Regions from separate parts of the Streptomyces sp. NPDC055506 genome, predicted to be linked through region 2. Evidence: riboswitches for the same ligand, from Rfam matches in the RefSeq annotation. Region 2 holds a riboswitch; each other region holds the start of a gene.
What was found. Region 2 has a riboswitch for cobalamin ahead of ACWIF2_RS04305 (prenyltransferase/squalene oxidase repeat-containing protein). Riboswitches for the same ligand answer to the same signal wherever they lie in the genome.
Positions count from the first base shown of each region.

Region 1: another riboswitch for cobalamin. It lies ahead of ACWIF2_RS03565 (ABC transporter substrate-binding protein); the one in region 2 lies ahead of ACWIF2_RS04305 (prenyltransferase/squalene oxidase repeat-containing protein).
Region 3: another riboswitch for cobalamin. It lies ahead of ACWIF2_RS14330 ((2Fe-2S) ferredoxin domain-containing protein); the one in region 2 lies ahead of ACWIF2_RS04305 (prenyltransferase/squalene oxidase repeat-containing protein).

Region 1 covers NZ_JBSHKH010000005.1:73,334-79,382, reverse strand. Annotated here, with positions in the region: gene ACWIF2_RS03580 (hypothetical protein) at 1-659, opposite strand, end outside; gene ACWIF2_RS03575 (ABC transporter ATP-binding protein) at 772-1,584, opposite strand; gene ACWIF2_RS03570 (FecCD family ABC transporter permease) at 1,581-2,594, opposite strand; gene ACWIF2_RS03565 (ABC transporter substrate-binding protein) at 2,591-3,607, opposite strand; cobalamin riboswitch at 3,678-3,866, opposite strand; gene ACWIF2_RS03560 (CoA-binding protein) at 3,947-4,360, shown strand; gene ACWIF2_RS03555 (4-hydroxybenzoate 3-monooxygenase) at 4,369-5,592, shown strand; gene ACWIF2_RS03550 (ArsR/SmtB family transcription factor) at 5,594-5,953, opposite strand; gene ACWIF2_RS03545 (cation diffusion facilitator family transporter) at 6,016-6,049, shown strand, end outside.
Region 2 covers NZ_JBSHKH010000006.1:82,308-88,356, reverse strand. Annotated here, with positions in the region: gene ACWIF2_RS04315 (energy-coupling factor transporter transmembrane component T) at 1-121, opposite strand, end outside; gene ACWIF2_RS04310 (SCO2322 family protein) at 117-755, opposite strand; gene ACWIF2_RS04305 (prenyltransferase/squalene oxidase repeat-containing protein) at 752-1,960, opposite strand; cobalamin riboswitch at 2,070-2,211, opposite strand; gene ACWIF2_RS04300 (phosphotransferase) at 2,254-2,922, shown strand; gene ACWIF2_RS04295 (SAM-dependent methyltransferase) at 2,965-3,780, shown strand; gene ACWIF2_RS04290 (helix-turn-helix domain-containing protein) at 3,798-4,706, opposite strand; gene ACWIF2_RS04285 (nuclear transport factor 2 family protein) at 4,799-5,254, opposite strand; gene ACWIF2_RS04280 (MBL fold metallo-hydrolase) at 5,308-6,049, opposite strand, start outside.
Region 3 covers NZ_JBSHKH010000030.1:26,322-32,370, forward strand. Annotated here, with positions in the region: gene ACWIF2_RS14320 (IucA/IucC family protein) at 1-1,294, opposite strand, end outside; gene ACWIF2_RS14325 (IucA/IucC family protein) at 1,451-2,920, shown strand; cobalamin riboswitch at 2,978-3,100, shown strand; gene ACWIF2_RS14330 ((2Fe-2S) ferredoxin domain-containing protein) at 3,147-3,518, shown strand; gene ACWIF2_RS14335 (universal stress protein) at 3,513-3,935, opposite strand; gene ACWIF2_RS14340 (APC family permease) at 3,937-5,445, opposite strand; gene ACWIF2_RS14345 (iron ABC transporter permease) at 5,527-6,049, opposite strand, start outside.

The DNA.
Region 1 (6,049 bases), on a different contig from region 2:
AGGGTGCCCCGGGCCTCGTCGAACGCGGCCCCGTCCAGCCGGGCGGGGGCGCTGTGGTGCCGGGTGAGGAGGGCGAGACGCAGGACACCGGGGTCGATGCCCGTGCCCGTGCCGGTGTCGGTGCCCGTGCCGGTGTCGGTGCCCGTGCCCGTGCCGGTGTCGGTGCCCGTGCCGGTGTCGGTGCCGGTGCCGGTGCCGGTGTCGGTGCCGGTGTCGGTGTCGGTGCCGGTGTCGGTGTCGGTGCCGGTGTCGGTGTCGTCCGGTGTGCCCGGGTTCCCGGGATGCGCGGGGGCCCCGTCGATGTGCGCGGGGGCGACAGCGATCCGCACACCGTCAGTCGCCGTGCCGCCCTCGGCCGCGACGTGGATGACCTGGGCCTCGCCCAGCCCGGCACTCACCTCGGGGCTGTCCTCGAACGGCCGGATGCCGAGGGCGGTGGCCTCGGCCCGCAGCTCGGCCTGTCGTCCTCCCCCGGTCAGCAGCGCCCACACCGGTGTGCCGCCGAGTTCCAGGGCCCGGACGAGCAGGTCCGCGACGAGCAGCACCCGCAGGCTCGTCGCGTCGAAGCCGGGCGCGTGCACCTCGACACGGGTCAGGCCCCGGCGGGCCGGGGCGGCGTCGACCGGCTCGCCGCTACGGGCGTCGATGATGCGCAGCACGAGGCGAGCGTAGGCGGGTGGGCGGGCACACGCAGGCATGTTCGGTGTTTTCAGGCCACCGTGGCGGGAAGCACCCCACCAATGGCGTGCCCGGCACCAGGGCCGGCGGCCCTCAGGCCAGCGTGCCCAGGAAGCGCACATGAGGCCGCTGTTCGGGCCCCTCGCGGCTGACGGCGGCCCGCACCCCGTAGACCTCCGCGATGAGCTCTGCCGTGAGGACCTCCCCCGGAGCACCGCCCGCCACGACCGTTCCCCCGCGCAGGACCACGACCCGGTCGCAGTACATCGCCGCGAGGTTGAGGTCGTGCAGCGCGACGACGGTGGTGACCGGCAGAGCGGTGACCAGGGCGAGCAGGTCCAGCTGGTGGTGGATGTCGAGGTGGTTGGTCGGCTCGTCGAGGAGGAGCTCCCTGGGTTCCTGCGCGAGCGCACGGGCGATCTGGACGCGCTGGCGTTCGCCGCCGGAGAGGGTGTGCCAGGGCTGGCCGGCACGGGTGGCGAGGCCGGTGCGCTCCAGGGCCGCGTGTATCGCCCGCTCGTCGTCCGCCGAGGCGGGTGTCCAGGCCCGGCGGTGCGGCACGCGACCCAGCCGTACGACGTCCAGCACGGTCAACTCGACCTGCGTGTCCGCCTGTTGCTCGACCATGGCGAGGCGGCGGGCGACGGTACGGCGGGGCAGGTCGCCCAGCGGCGTGCCGTCGAGGGTGACGACTCCGGCGGTCGGCGTGAGCAGCCCGGCCAGCAGCCGCAGCAGTGTGGACTTGCCGGAGCCGTTCGGGCCGAGGACGCCGACGGTGGAGCCGGGTTCGGGGGCGAGGGCGACGCCGTCGAGGATGAGGCGCCCGTCGGTGCGACGGCTGACCCGGTCGGCCCGGAGCCCGGTTCGCACCGGCGCTTCCGTCTCACCGGTCTGTGTCTCGGTCACCGCACCCTCCGCGTCCGGTAGAGCACCGCAACGAACGCCGGCACCCCGATCAGCGAGGTCACGACTCCCACCGGCACCTCCTGCGGATCCAGGACCGTACGGGCCAGGGTGTCGACCCAGACCAGGAACACCGCGCCGGCGAGGGCGGTGACCGGCAGCAGCCGGGCGTGCCCCGGTCCGGCCAGGGCCCGGGCGGCGTGCGGCAGGACCAGCCCGACGAAGCCGATCGCCCCGGCCGAGCTGACCAGGGCGGCCGTGAGCAGGGCCGTGACGCACAGCAGCACCAGGCGGGTGCGGGCCACGGACACCCCGAGCGCGGCCGCCGCGTCCTGCCCGAACGCGAAGGCGTCGAGCGTGCGGGCGTACGACAGACACACCACCAGCGCCACGGCCAGGACCGCGAAGCACAGCCACACGTCGGTCCAGCCGGCCCCGCCGAGCGAGCCCAGGAGCCAGAACAGCACGCCCCGGGTGGTCTCGGCGTCGGCGGCGGTCAGCACGACGAAGGAGGTCAGCGCGGAGAACAGCTGCATGGCGGCGACGCCCGCGAGGACGACCCGGTCGGTGGTGTCGCCGAGGGTGTGGCTGAGCAGCAGGACCAGCGCGAAGGAGACCAGGGCGCCGAGGAACGCGCCGGCGGACACCGAGACGGCACCGCCGCCCACGCCCAGCACGACGATGACGACCGCGCCGGTGGAGGCGCCCGAGGACACCCCGAGCACGAACGGGTCGGCGAGCGGGTTGCGCAGCAGGGACTGCATCACGGCCCCGCACACGGCGAGTCCCGCCCCGCACACGGCCGCGAGCAGGGTGCGCGGCAGCCGCAGCTGCCAGACGATCCCGTCCCGGATCGGCGTCAGACCGGAGCTGCCGATCCCGAGGTGGGACGCGACGACGGACCACACGTCCCCGACCCTGATGTCGGCCGGTCCGATGGTGATCGCCAGGGCCACGGAGGCCACCAGCAGCAAGGCGCCCCCGGCGGCGAGCGCCGGTCCGCGCACGGTCACTTCACGAGCCCGAACTCACGCAGTCCGGCCGCGACCTTCTCCACGCCCTCGACCGTGCGGATGGTCGGGTTCATGGCCTGTCCGCTGAGCAGCACGTACCGCTTGTGCTTGACGGCGTCCATGTTCTTGGTGACCGGGTTGGACTCCAGGAAGGCGATCTTGCGCTTCGCCGACTCGGCGGTCTCCGAGTCGCGGGTCAGGTCGCCGATGACGAGGACGTCGGGGTTGCGGTCGGCGACGGTCTCCCAGTTGACCTGTGGCCACTCCTCGTGGGTGTCGTCGAAGACGTTCTTCGCGCCGAGGGCGCGGGTCATGATGCCGGGCGCTCCGCAGCAGCCGGCCAGGTAGGGCGACTCGGAGTTGGCGAACCAGTACAGCAGGGAGACACCGGAGGCGTCGACGCCCCGCGTGGCCTTCTTCATCCGCTGCTGGAGGGAGGCCACGAGTGTGTCGCCGCGGTCCTTCACTCCGAACACGGTCGCGAGGTCCCGCACCTCGCCGTAGACGGCGTCGATGCCCAGCGCCTTGTCCCGCTTGCCGTCGCCGCCGCCCGAGTTGTCCTTGCCTGCACAGTCGGACGGGGAGACGTACGTGGGCACGCCGAGCTTCTCGAACTGGTCGCGGGTGGCGACGCCGCCCTTGCCGAGGGTGGAGACGAAGGACGCGGCGACGAAATCGGGCTCGGAGTCCAGGACCCGTTCGAAGGAGGGGTTGTTCTCGGCGATGCGCGGCACCTTCGCGTTGGCCTTCTCCAGCCCCTTCATCACGGGGTCGGTCCAGGTGGCCGTGCCGGCTATCCGGTCGGCGAGACCGAGGGAGAGCAGGATCTCGGTGGTGCCCTGGTTGAGGGAGACGGCGTGCCGGGGCGCCTTGTCGACCCGGACCTTACGGCCGCAGTTGTCGAGGGTGGCGGCGGCCTCGGCCGTGGGGGTCTTCGAGCCTCCGCAGCCGCTGATGAGCAGGGAGCCGGTCGCGAGCAGGACGGCGGCACGGGCGGGTCGGGCGAGGGGCAAGGAAACCAGTCCTCAGTCGTCGAGGGCCCGATCGCGGAGCCCGGTCGTACGGTGCTCCCCCACCGCCGGCCGGCCGCGGGGGCCGCCAGCAGGTCTTCGGACTCGGGTTCACCCGGTGCGGGGCGCCTTCCCGTACGACGTCCAGCCGTACAGTGGCCGCGGCCCCGCCCGTCCCCCTCACCGCTGCGCGTCAGTTCCGGATTCGCACCGGATTCCCTGACCCACGTACATGGGTTCGACTGGCCTCGGCAAGCTATCACGGTGGCATCGGGGAATCACCGCGCGCCCCGCGTCGTTGCCCGGACAGCAGCTTTTCCGCGACTCCCGAGGAGGCCGCCGGTGTACGGCGACGACGCAACGGTCCGCAGGATCCTCACCGAGCTCGGCGACACCTGGGCCGTGGTGGGCCTGTCGTCGAACCGGCAGCGCGCGGCGTACGGCGTCGCCGCGGTGCTCCAGCGGTACGGCAAGCGCGTCGTGCCCGTGCACCCCAAGGCGGAGACCGTGCACGGCGAGCAGGGGTACGCGAGTCTGGCGGACATCCCCTTCGACGTGGACGTCGTGGACGTGTTCGTGAACAGCGACCTCGCCGGAGCGGTCGCGGACGAGGCGGTCGCGAAGGGCGCCGGGGCGGTGTGGTTCCAGCTCGGCGTCGTCGACGCGGCGGCGTACGACCGCGCCCGGGCCGCGGGCCTGGAGATGGTGATGGACCGCTGCCCGGCGATCGAGATCCCGCGGCTCGGGCCTTCATAATCGAGCGCATGACCCACGCCTCCTCCCCTTCGAACTCCGATGCCCCGCAGCGCTTCCCCGTCGTCGTCGTGGGCGCCGGTCCCGCCGGGCTGACCGTCGGCAACATCCTGCGGGCCGCCGGCGTGAACTGTCTGGTGCTGGAGACCGAGACCCGGGAGTTCATCGAACAGCGGCCCCGGGCCGGGGTCATCGAGGAGTGGGCCGTGCGGGGCCTGGAGAAGCGGGGCCTCGCCCGGAACCTGCTGGACCGCGCGGAGCTGCACACCGCGTGCGAGTTCCGCTTCGACGGGGAGCGGTACCGGTTCCGCTACGGCGAGATGACGGGCAGTCACCATTTCGTCTACCCGCAGCCTTTGCTGGTGACGGACCTGGTGCGCGAGTACGCCGACGTGCGCGGCGGGGAGATCCGCTTCGGGGTCCGGGATGTAGCGGTGCACGACATCGACACCGACCGGCCGTCCGTGTCGTACACCTGCCCGGAGACGGGTGAACGGCGGGTCGCGCACTGCGACTTCGTGGCCGGCTGCGACGGGGCGCGCGGAGTGACGCGGGCCGCGCTGGCGCCGGAGCGGGTCCGGGTCGCGCGGCACGACTACGGCGTCGGCTGGCTGGCGCTGCTCGCCGAGGCCCCGCCGTCCGCCGACTGCGTGCTGTTCGGCTGTCACGAGAACGGCTTCGCGGGCCAGATGCCCCGCAGCCCTGAGGTGACCCGCTACTACCTCCAGTGCCCGCCGGGCGACGACCCGGAGAACTGGCCTCACGAGCGTGTCTGGGCGGAGCTCCAGCAGCGGCTCGGGGCGGCCGGTGTGCCGCCGCTGACGGAGGGACGGCTGATCGAGAAGCGCGTGCTGGACATGCACGACTACGTGGTCGAGCCGATGGTGCACGGCCGGCTCCACCTCGCCGGCGACGCGGCCCATCTGGTCGCCCCCATCGCCGCCAAGGGCATGAACCTCGCCCTGCACGACGCCTTCCTGCTCGGCGACGCCCTGGTGGCCCGCCTGACCACGGAGGACGACAGCGGTCTGGCCGGCTATGCGGAGGCATGCCTGCGGCGCGTGTGGGACTACCAGGAGTTCTCGCAGTGGCTGGCCGAGGTGTTCCACGGGGCGGCGTCGGGCGACCCGTTCCGCGCGGGCACCGCGATCGCACGGCTGCGCCGCCTGTTCTCGTCGCCCGTGGCGGCCGCCGCCTTCGCCGAGCGGTATCTGGGGACGGCCGAGCGGTACTGATTCAGTCGTGCGGGGGGCGGTCGCTGAGACGGTGGTCGGCCACGTTCAGTGCCTCGTCCACGAGCCGGCGCAGATGGCCGTCGCGGAGTGAGTAGATCACGCGGCGGCCTTCTTTGCGGGTGTCCACCAGGCCCGCGAGACGCAACCGCGCCAGGTGCTGGCTGACGGCGGGCCGGGCCGCCCCGCAGGCCTCCGTGAGGGTCGTGACGTCGGCCTCTCCGCTGGTCAGCGCGTGCAGCAGGGCGAGCCGGGTCCGGTCCCCCAGGAGGGCGAGGAGTTCGGCGGCGAGCGCGAACTGTTCCTCGCCGGGGCTGCGCGGATGCGCATCGTGCGCAGGTGACAGGTGCATGCGTGCGCTCATACGCACATAATGGCCCTGTGGGCGTGTGCGCGTCCACTCCCGCGCACCGGAAGGGGACCCACGTGAGCGACCGGCACGAGCACTCCCGCCCTCACC
Region 2 (6,049 bases):
TGCGGGTGGCCGCGGTGCCGAGGGAGAGGGCCCAGAGCCACCAGGCGCCGGGGTGCAGAGGGGCTCGGGGCCGGCGCGGGGGGTGGGAGGGCGCGTGGCTGAGCCGGTCCGCGCTGCTAATCCTGGTCACGCCGCCGTACCTGCCAGATCGCCGCCGCCCCCAGTGCCGTCACCACGGCGATGCCCGCCAGCAGGCCCAGGGACGGGCCGTTGTCGTCGGACGTGTCCGTCTTCGCCGCCGGTGACGACTTCCGGGAACCGGACACCTGCTCTCCGCAGCCCTTCTCCGGGTAGCCCGCGATCGCGCACAACAGGGCGTTCGTGTCGTAGCGGAGGGGCTTGGCGACCGTCGCGAGGGCCTCTGCCGTGGTCGCGTCGGGGGCGACCCGGGCACAGGCCGTCCGGGCGGGGGGCGGGGTCTCGCCCTGGGGGGCGTCCGACTTCGTGCCGGGGTCGATGACGAGCGCTACCCGCTTCTTGCCGTCCTGCGCGGGCGTCTTCGAGCAGATGGTCCCGAAGTCGGTCGTGCCGCGCGGCCGGGCGGCCTCGGAGGAGTCCTCGCTCACCGCGAAGCGGAAGCCCTGGACGTCGCCGTCCGAGGGGCGGGCCATGGACGGGCCCTGGGTGGCGTAGACCCAGCGGTCGCCTTCGCGGTCCCAGAACGACCAGTACCGGTAGCCGGCGGCCTGGGCCTGGCCCGCGCCCGCGCACAGCAGGAGCGAGGCCAGGAGGAGGAGAACGGCCCGGCGAATCACGACTGCTGCCTCTTGCGGCCGGTGAAGAGGAAGCCGATGCCGATACCGGCGACGAGGCAGACCCCGACGTACCACCAGACGCCGAAGAAGTCCGACTTCGAGTCGCTCTTGTCCTGCGCCGACGCGGTCTTCTCGGACGTCTGCGGGGCCGGGCCCGTCGCGTTGAGCTGCTTCACCAGGTCCGTGCCGCCGAAGTCGCGCGGGTTCGCGCCCGTCGCGTGCGCGGCGAAGATCAGCTGGGCGTAGGCGGCGGGACCGCCCTGCTCGGCCCAGGTGGCGGAGTTCTTCTCCAGCCACCGAACGGACTTCTGGGCCTGCTCCGTCTCACCCCGCGCGGCGAGTGCCACGACCGCGTCGGCGGTGTTGCCGTGGTCGGGCTGGGGGTCCGCGCCGGCGAGGGCGGAGGTGAGGTGGTCGTCGTCCTTGGCGAGGGTCTTCGTGAGGTAGGCGGCACCGTTGGCGGCGGCTTGGTCCGGCGTACCGGGCTCCGCACAGGTGGCGTCGGACTTCTTACCCGCCTCCACCACCATGCCCTTGCCCAGTGCGCCCAGCACACCCGCCGCTGTGGCGTCCGCGTTGGCGGCCGGCTTGCCCTTCTTGTCCGGCTGGAAGGCGAAGGCGCCCGCGTCGTCGCCGTCGTCGCAACCGAGGGCGAGTGCGAGCAGGGCGTCGTAGGGCGACTTCCCGCCCTTCTCGACCTGGTCCGGCTTCTCGCCGACGGCGGTCAGCGCGCCTATGACGACGGACGTGGAGTTGGTGTCGCTGGCGCCGCCGGGCGCGTAGCCCCAGCCGCCGTCCTCGTTCTGGACGGACTTCAGCCAGCCGACGGCCTTGCCGGTGACGGCGTCCTGTCCGCCGAGCGCGGCGAGGGCCTGGACGGCGGCGGCCGTGGCGTTGGTGTCGAGCATGGTCTTGGCATCGCACGCGGCGGCGGGATCGGGACGGTACGCGGCGAACCCGCCGTCCGCGCACTGCTGACGCTCCAGCCACGTGACGGACTTGGCGGCCGGCTTCACACCCACCGTGTCCTGGGCCAGCAGGGCGAGCGACTGGCGCCAGACGCCGTCGAACTTCGGGTCCTTGTCCCCGTACAGGGCGGAGGGGAACGCCTGGGACGGAGTCGGCGACGGTGCGGCGGCGGCCGGCGTGGCGGCGCCGATCACGGTGGCGGCGGCCAGGACCGCGGCGCTGCGGCGGACGTTCATGATCGGCGGGTGCCTCTCCCTGTGAGGGAGCCGGACAGCACGGGACACCCCGGCGGCTCGGCTCCGTATACCTCGACGGTGCCGTGCACCGACGGGCGCCGGGCACGTGAGCCGGTCACGAACCGTACGGGGCGATCCGGCTCACCGCCTGCCTCGGCGGGCGGTTCACGGTTGCGGGTCAGCGCCGGAATTGCACCGGCTTCCCCCTGTACGGGTGTGATGACGACCCGCTCACTGTACCCGCACGTCCAAAACGGGCCGAGGGGCACCGTACGGGCGGGTAGCTTCGGCCCATGCCGACGACACCACCAGGCCGACTGCTCGGCTCGGGCCGCCGCGCCGACGTGTACGAGATCGACGAGGGGTGGGTGCTGCGCCGCGAACGGGAGGGCGGGGGAGACGCGGCTGCGGAGGGCGCGGTGATGGAGCATGTGCGCGCCCACGGCTTTCCGGTTCCCCGGGTGCGCCCGACCGGCTCCCGCGCCGACCTGGTGATGGAGCGGCTCTCCGGCCCGACCATGCTCCAGGCCTGCCTGGCGGGCACGCTGGGGGTGGCGGAGGCCGGTTCGATCCTGGGCGGGCTCCTGCGCGACCTGCACACCGTCCCCGCCCTGCACTCCACCGATCCGGCGGCCCGCGTCCTCCACCTGGACCTCCACCCGGAGAACGTGATGCTCACGCCCGAAGGGCCGCGCGTCATCGACTGGTCCAACACGGAGGAGGGCGACCCGGGGCTGGACTGGGCGGCCTCGGCGGTGATCCTCGCTCAGGCCGCGGTCTCCGACGACCCCCTGTCCCCGGCCGCTCGCACCATGCTGGCCGCCCTTCTCGCGGACCCGTCCCCGCTCACACGGCCCGCCCTGACGGAGGCCCTGCGCCGCCGCGCCTCCAATCCGACGATGAGCCCGGCGGAGGTCGAACTGCTGGACACGGCTGAGGAGTTGATCCTGTCCCTGAGGTAAACCGGTTAACGTGAAGCTCCACGACCACACGCAGGAGCGTCCATGACTGAGCAGGTGGAGAACTCCGAGCAGGAGCCGCTCTCCAAGATCGACACCTCGGTTCCGCACTCGGCGCGGATCTGGAACTACTGGCTGGGCGGGAAGGACAACTACGAAGTCGACCGTGTGGCCGGTGACGCGTTCCGGGAGATCTTCCCCGGGATCGAGACCGGGGCGCGCGCCGCCCGTTACTTCCTCGCCCGCGCCGTTCGCCATCTCGCCGCCGAAGAGGGCATCCGCCAGTTCCTGGACATCGGCACCGGGCTGCCCAACGTGGACAACACCCACCAGATCGCCCAGCGGGTGGCCCCGGAGAGCCGGATCGTCTACGTCGACAACGACCCCCTGGTGCTGGCTCACGCCCGCGCGCTGCTCACCAGCACACCGGAGGGCGTCACCAACTACGTCGACGCCGACCTGCGCAAGCCGAGCACGATCGTCCGGGAAGCCGGTAAGACGCTGGACTTCGACCAGCCCGTCGCGCTCATGCTGATGGGCATCCTCGGCCACATCGAGGACCACGACGAGGCACGCGAGATCGTGCGGCAGCTGGTGGACGCGCTGCCTTCCGGCAGCTATCTGGTGCAGTACGACTCCACCGACACCAGCGAGGACTACCTCCGGGCCATCAATCAGTACAACGACGGCGGCTCGATCCCGTACATCCTGCGCAGCCCCGAGCAGATCGCCCGCTACTTCGACGGCCTGGAGCTGCTGGAGCCGGGCGTCACGTCCTGCTCGCGCTGGCGTCCCGACGCCGAGGCCCTGGGCCTGCCGGCGGAGGTGCACCAGTACGGCGGTGTCGCCCTCAAGCGCTGAACCCCGGGGAGCCCGGCTCAGGTCTCCTGAAGTATGCGGTGCAGGATGGTCGGAGTCTCGTCCGGTGACTCGGCTTCGACCACCAGCCGGTTCATGGCGTCCCAGTAGCGTTCGATGTCGGCCGCCTTGTCGGGATAGAGCGCGGTGGTGAGCTGCTCGAGGTAGACCACGTCGGGCAACTGGCCGCCGGGCAGCCGCAGAATGGTGACCGGACCGCCCTCCGCGGCGTGCCCGCCGGAGAGGAACGGCAGGATCTGGACGGTGACCTGCGGAAGCCGGCAGACCTCGATGAGATGCCTGAGCTGGGCCCGCATCACCTCCGGCCCGCCCACCGGGCGCCGCAGCGCCGCCTCGTCGATCACGGCCCAGAGCTGGGCCGCGCCCGGCTGCCGGTGCAGGATCCGCTGCCGGGTCATCCGCAACGCCACCCGGCGCTCGACCTCCCGCGCTTCGGCGCCGGCGTGGGCGAGCCGGACGGCGGCACGCGCGTAGTCGGGGGTCTGGAGCAGTTCGGGGACGCGCTGTATCTGGAAGCAGCGGATGACGCTCGCCGCCTGCTCGGCGCCGAGGTAGCTCTGCGTCCAGGAGGGCACCACGTCGCTGTAGTACTGCCACCAGGCATGGGTGTTGGCCTGTTCGGCCAGCGCCAGCAGCGTGGCGCGTTCGGCCTCGTCCGTGACGCCGTAGTGCGTGAGCAGGTCGGCGACGTCCCGCAGTTTGAAGCCGTGGCGGCCGGCCTCCATGCGGCTGATCTTGGAGGGGGAGGCACGGATGACATCACCCGCCTCCGCTCTGCCGATGCCTCGGGCGTCCCGCAGCCTGCGCAGCCGGGCGCCCAGCGCCAGCCGAGGGACCATGGGCCCGGCGGATCTCCCGTCCAGGACTCCGCTGAAGGGCGACGTTCGAGCGGCCTCTTCCGTGCCCATGGGCATGTCTCCTTGCGGTGGTACGCAACGCCGCACGCGTGGGGGCGCCGCGGCTCGTTCATCCTAGAGGCCCTGCCCTGACCCCATCCCGCTTATGCCAAAGGCGAGTTCGACCGCGGTGTGGGACCGCCGAAGGGCAGGTGAAGACTCCGGCAAGCGAGCAGCCAGACGCCGCCGACCCGGTGGAAGACGTCCTCGTAGTGCCCGACCTGGACCGGCGGCCCGGCCGGGATGACGCCGCCGTCGTAGCCGTCGACGCGGTACGTGGTGAAGTACGAGATCGCCCCGGCGGTGTCCGGGGACTCCACCGTGACCAGGACGTTGGACATCATGCGACGGGAGAGCCGGTCGGCGGGGCGGGAGCCGAAGTAGGCGCGCAGGGCGTCGCGGCCCTTGATCAGGCGTCCGTCCCGCGGCCACTGCCAGACGCCGTCCTCGGTGAACAGCTCGGCGACGGACGAGGGGTCGCCCAGGTCGAGCCGGTGGACGAAGTCGAGGATCAGGCGCTCGCAGGCGCGTTCGGCGAGGAGGCGCTCGATGGGGTCCATGGGGTCCATGGACTTGGTTGTAGCACCCGGCCCGGACGGTCGCGCAGGCGCGCTTACACCGCCACGTACCGCACCGGCTCGCTCCCCGGTACCGTCTCCGCCCGGCCCAGTTTGACCAGGCGGCGCAGGTGGGCCTCGGCCTCGGAGACCGCGATGTTGCGGGAGCCGTAGGGGATCCGGTCCCAGGGGCGGTTCCACTCCATGCGTTCGGCGAGCTGCCAGGGCGTGAGGGGCTCGGCGAGGAGGGACCGCAGGGCGGTGAGGCGGGCCTCGTGGTGGTCGAGCAGTTCGCGTACGCGGGCGGGGGCGTCCGGGAACGGGTGCTGGTGGGCCGGGAGCACCTCGGCGGGGGCGAGGCGGCCCACGCGTTCGAGGCTGTCGAGGTAGTCGCCGAGGGGGTCGGTGACGGTGGCGTCGTCGGGGTCCTCGTAGAGGCCGATGTGCGGGGTGATCCCGGGGAGCAGGTGGTCGCCGGAGAACAGGCGGCCGTGGCCGGGCAGCCGGGCCGGGTGGTCCTCCTCCAGGTGCAGGCAGACGTGGCCCGGGGTGTGGCCCGGGGTCCAGATCGCGCGCAGGCGGCGGCCGGCGAGGTCGAGGAGTTCGCCCGGGGCGATGTCGCGGTCGGGCAGGGCGGGGGAGAGGCCGGGCAGGGCGTGGGGCCGGGGCGTGCGGAGCGGGGCGATGTGCTCCTCGGGGGCTCCGGCGGCGGTGAGCTTGGCCGTCATGTACGAGAACCAGCGCTCGGGACGGGCGTCCCGGGTCCGTCGTACGACCGCGGTGTCCGCCGCGTGCATC
Region 3 (6,049 bases), on a different contig from region 2:
CCAGCGAGCCGAACAGCTTGCGGCGCAGCGTGCGTTCGTCGTCCGTGACCATTCGGGCGGGCAGGTCGGGCACCGTGATGCCGTGCCGGGCGAGGCGGGCGGGGCTGACGCGGATGTCGGCCAGATCGCGGTAGACGAGCCGCAGCGGATCGCCCTCCGGCGAGAGGACCACCAGGAGGTTCTGGCCGTGCGCCTCCAGAGCCACGCCCAGCTCCAGCAGCCGCAGCCCGACGGTGAGGGCGAGGCGCGCGAAGCCGGCCAGCCAGGCGGGGGAGCGGGGCAGGGCGCTGGTCGCGAGCGCCGCCACCGGCAGCACCCGTTCACCGCTCCCGGCGTACGTCTGCGGCGACTCCCGCAGCACGGCCGCGAAGTCGGGGGAACCGGCCGCCGCGGCGCCCAGGGTGCGGGTGATGTGCAGCAGGCCGTCCATGCGCGCGGCGGGCGTCTCGGCGAAGTCCGACAGCAGCGCGGACGCGGCGACCGAGGGCAGCGAGATGTCCCGCACCGAGGACGTCAGCCGGGCGCTGAGCGAGGTCTTGACATGCGGCCCGCCGGGCAGGGCGAGCGTCCGCAGGGACATCAGCGGATGCCCGGCGCGCCGCTCCTCGCACGCCCGCTTCAGCACGTGCGCCGCCTGCCAGGGGTGCACCGGCAGCACCACACGCGGCCCGTCCCGCAGGTCCCGCGGCCAGGCCCCCGTCACCAGGCACTCCTCCGCCCGCACCGGCACAAGACCCAGCTCCACGACCGGCCGGTGCTCGGGCCCGTAGGCGAGCTGCTCGGCCACCGAGAAACCCGGCCGGGACCGGCAGGTGGGGTGGAACGGATGCCCGTCGACGATCCGTTGCTCCCACTCCCAGTCGTTCCCCGGCCACTCGTCGGCCGAGTGGCCCTCCTGCCCCGCTCTCGACAGGGCCAACGAGGCGACACTGTGCCCGAGTTCGGCGGCGAAGGAGGCCGAGTGCGGAACGGCGAGGTCTGTCACCAGCCGCGCCGGATCGTCGTAATCCACGCCGTCGAGCCCGACGACGGTGACGTGGTCGCCGGTCGCGTACGGATCCGGCGGCGGGCCGTGCAGCCGGCGGCCGTCGGTCAGGAACAGGGTCAGCCCGTCCCGGGCCGGCTCCCCGCGGGCCACCCAGGGCAGCGGATCATGGGCGAGACCGCGCCACAGACGGGACAGCACGGCCGCCCGGGCACCGGGCAGTTCGGCCTCGTACCGCGGCAGCAGACCAGGGCGTACGACGGCCAGTTCCTCGGCGACCTCGGCCTCGGCGGTGGGGAAACGGTGCACGGGCGGGCTCCTCGGGTACGAATAGGGCGTCACGGCGCGATGACGGCGACCGGCATACTGATCATCTCCGCCAGGAAGTCCGGAAGTCCCGGAAGGGCCGCTGGGAACGTGGAGAACACAAGGAACGCAGGGAAACGAGTGGATCGCGTGGACCTCATGCCCCCGCCCGCCGACGCGTACGCCGCCGTGCCGCTGCTGAACTGCCTGCTGCGGGAAGTGGCCCGGCCGGTGCGCCGGACCGGCGAGCACCGGATCTACCGACTGCCCGGCGGAGACCGGCTGCTGCGGGTGCGCGGGACGCGGCGGCCCGCCGAGCCCGAGGTCGAGGGGCCGGACGGCTGGCAGTGCGTCGGCCACACCGAGCTGGTCAAACTCGTCGCCGAGGAACTGCGACGGCACACCGGCCTGTCCAACCACGAACTGCCCGCCGAGATGATCGACAGCAGGGACGCCGTGGCCGCCCTGCTGGAAGCCCGCGAGCGCGCCACCCCGCCCGACGATCCCTATCTGCGCTCCGAGCAGTGCCTCCTCACCGGCCACACCCACCACCCGGCCCCCAAGGCGCGTGGCGGCGGCCCGGCCGCGGGCTGGCTGCCGTACGCGCCCGAGGCGTACGCCCGTTTCCCGCTGACCCTGCTCGGGCTGCGCGAGGACACCGTCGTCGAGGAGGGCGACACCTCGGCCCTCGACGCCCTCGGCACCGCCCCGCCCGGCTACCGGCTGCTCCCGGCCCACCCCTGGCAGCTCGACCTGGCGAGCGCGGAGCTCGCCGCCGCCTTCGCGGACGGGAGGCTGGTCCGGCTCGGCACGACCGCCTTCGACACCTGGCCCACGGCCGCGATCCGCACGCTCTACGCACCCGAGCAGGACCTGTTCCTGAAGTTCAGCCTGGACGTGCGCATCACCAACGACATCCGCCGGCTGTGGCGCCACGACCTGCTCGCCCTGCGCCGCACCGACACGGCCGTGTGCGCCGCCTTCGAGACGTTCGACGGCCCCCCGGCCTGGCTCGGCGACCGCGGGTACCGCACCGCGGACTTCGCCTTCGAGGCCCTGGCCGTCCTCGTCCGCGACGGCTTCGCCGGCCGTCTCCTGCCCGGCGCGACCCCGCTGCTCGCCGCCGGACTCGTCGAGGGCTTCGACGGCAGCCCGCTCGACCGCGCCGCCGACCCCGGGGCGTGGTGGGCGGCGTACCTGGCGCAGGTGGTGCCCCCGGCGCTGGAGACCTTCGCCCGGCACGGCGTCGTCATCGAGGCCCATCTGCAGAACACCCTGGTCGCCGTGGACGCCGACGGCATGCCCGTGCAGGCGCTGTACCGGGACGCCGAGGGCGTGAAGCTGCTTTCGGACGTCTCCCGGGAGGCCGGCTGGGAGCGGCTCGTGTACTGCCTGGTCGTCAACCACCTCACCGAGATCGCCGGCGCCCTCGCCGAACGCCGGCCCGGCTTCGCCCCCTGGCCCGCCGCCCGCCGCGAACTCGCCCGCCACGACCTGCCCGAGATCTCCGGCCTGCTCACCTCGCCCACCCTCCCCGCCAAGACGAACCTCCTGCTGCGCTGGACGGGCGCGAACGGCGCCGACGCCCGCTACCTGCCGCTGCCCAACCCGCTCAGGGAAGGAACGTGACCTGCGGGGCCCCCGTCCGCGCAGGCCGGCGAGACGGACCGAACCGGTGCTCCGGCCGCATGGAATGATGGCGGGCGACATGGCGACGGCGGAACGAGGAAGCCGGTGTGAATCCGGCGCGGTCCCGCCACTGTGACCGGCCTCGGCCGGGAGCCAGGAGACTCACGCGGTCGCCTCCTCGACGAACCACCGGGGCGGATCTCCCCGGAGAGAGGAAGGGTGCGGCATGTCCGCAACCCCGGCCGGAGGGGTTCCGTGCCGCGTCGTCGTGTGCCGGGACTGCTGCTGCGGCAGCCGCAAGGTGACCGGCGTCGACCACGCGGCCCAGACCGAGCGGCTGCGCGAGGCGGCGCCCGTGCGGGTCTCCGAGTGCCTCGACGTCTGCGACCAGGCCAACGTCATCGTCGTACAGCCGTCCGCGGCGGGCCGGGCCGCCGGGGCCCGGCCGGTGTGGTTCGGTCTGGTCAACGACCCGGCCGCGACCGAGGACATCGTCACCTGGGTCCGCGAGGGCGGCCCCGGCGTCGCCCCCCGGCCCGAGATCCTCGACCTGTACGCCTTCAGCCCGCTGAAGAGGCCGCGCCCGGGCGGCTCATGACCCGGCGGTGGCCGGCACGCACAGGACGGGGACGTTCGAGAGGTGCAGGAGTTTGTGGGGGGTCGAGCCCAGCAGGGCGCCGCGCACCGGGCTCTCGCCCCAGGTGCCCACCACGATCACCCTGCCGTCGTGGCGTGCCGCGGCGTCGATGAGCGCCTGCGCGGGCCGCTGGTCGATGAGTTCGACGGTGCTCGGCACGCCGGCTTCGTCGGCGACCCGGACGGCGTGACCGAGCACGGTGGTCCCGGCCTCGCGGACGGCCTCGTGGTGAGCGCCGTACTCCTCGCCCGTGACGCCCGGGGCCGCGGCTCCGTAGACGATCACCAGCGGTTCGCCGTACGCGGCCGCCACCTCGATCGCGACGCGCAGCGCGCTCCGGGCGCCCGGGGACTCGTCGTAGCCGAGGACCACCGACATCTCAGGACTCCTTGCCGTGCTTGCCGGGGACGAGGTCGGGGTCGACCACGCTGGGGTGTTCCGACCAGAACACGGGGGTGATCAGCCGCCACACGACCATGAGGATCACGCCCGTGACGATGATGCCGATACCGATGACCAGCGGGGGACCGAGCCCGAACCACGAGACGCCGCTGTAGGAGTTGGCGGGGTCGGACATGTCCGCCACGGACTCCACCAGCAGCCAGGCCAGCAGCCCGGCACCGACCAGCGGGCCGAGCCCGATCAGGAAGAAGTTGCGGGCACTGCGGGTCAGTTGGCGGCGGTAGTAGACCGCGCAGGCGAGACCCGTGAGCGCGTAGTAGAACGCGATCAGCAGGGACAGCGCGGTCAGCGAGTCGAAGAGGGCGTTCTCGCTGATGTGGTAGAGGACGAGATACCAGACGATGGCGATACCGGCGACCCACCAGGTGCTCACGTCGGGCGTGCGGAACCGGGGGTTGATACGGCCGAAGTGCGCGGGCAGCGCATGGCGGCGGGCCATCGACAGGCCGGTGCGCGACGCCGGGATGATCGTCGTCTGCGTCGACGCGAGCGCGGACGTCGAGACCGCCAGCAGCACGACCCAGTCCCAGCCGCCCATCACCTCTTCGGCGAGCAGCGCGAAGATGAACTCCTCCTCCGCCGCGTTCTCGGCCAGATAGGCCGTTCCCGCGTACCCCACGACCGCGAACGCGACCGCGAGGTAGGTCACCAGGAGCAGCACCGTCGACCACACGGCCGCCTTGCCGGGGGCGGTGGCGGAGTCCTCGGTCTCCTCGGTGAGGTTGACCGCCGACTCCCACCCCCAGTAGATGAACACGCCCAGCAGCAGGGCGGCGGTCAGGGACGCCCCGCCCGCTCCGAAGGGATCGAGCCAGCTGAACTCCGGTTCGATGGCGTCGAGTGTGCCGGTGCCGGCGTAGACGCGGTAGAGAGCCACCACGGCGAAGACCAGCAGACAGGCGACCTGCGCCAGGATGAGGACGTTTTGCACCTTGGCCGACACGTCGATGCCGATCACGCAGACGGCCGTCATCACCAGGACGAGGAGCACGGTCAGCACCTGGCGGACGGCGTCGTTGTCCGCCCAGCTGTCCAGACCGACCGCGAGCAGGAAGAAGGTCACGGCGACGTCCGCCAGCGACCCGACGACCAGGACACCCGTCATGGCGATGGCCCAGCCGCCGAGCCAGCCCGCCCACGGCCCCATGGCCCGGGTGACCCACGAGAAGGTCGTGCCGCAGTCCTGGTCGACCTTGTTGAGGTAGTAGAAGGCCGACGCGATCAGCAGCATCGGCACGAACGACGCGATCATCACCCCGGGGGCGTAGATGCCCACCAGCGCCACGACCGGGCCGATGACCGCCGCCACCGAGTACGCCGGTGAGGTCGCGTTGAGCCCGATGACCAGAGCGTCGAGGAACCCGATCGCATTGGGCTTCAGGCTCGCGGACGCTGGCGGGCCCGCGTCCGTGATGTCCTTGGCCATGCTCCCTCACTCCCGTTGTGCGTGGATCCATACAACAGGCAGGTGTGAGGCATTTTAGCCATTGATGACCTTTTAGGTGCCTTATGTCGCCTTTCGGCTCCGTACCAGCAGACGCAGGAAGTACGGCGTGCCGATCACCGCCGTCATCAGTCCGGCACCCAGCTGGGCGGGGGCGATGACGGTCCGGCCGAGCAGATCGGCCGTGCAGACGAGCGCGGCACCGAGCAGGACGGCGACCGGCACCACCCGCACATGCCGCCGGCCCACGAGGGCACGTGCCGCGTGCGGCGCCACGAGACCCACGAAGCCGATGGTGCCGGCCGATGCGACCGCGGTCGCGGCGAGCAGGACACCCAGAACCAGGAAACCGAGCCGGGCCCGGGGCAGTCCGAGGCCGAGCAGCCGCGGGGTGTCCTCGTCGAGGGAGACGAGATCCAGCTCGGTGCGCCGCGCGACCGCGACGGCCAGGCCCAGCACCAGCACCAGCGCGACGGGCACGACGTCCGGCATGGTCCGCCCGTATGTCGAACCGGACAGCCAGGTCAGCGCCTTCGTGGCGTTGAAGGGGTCGGTGAGCACGATGAGCAGACTGATCAGGGCCGTG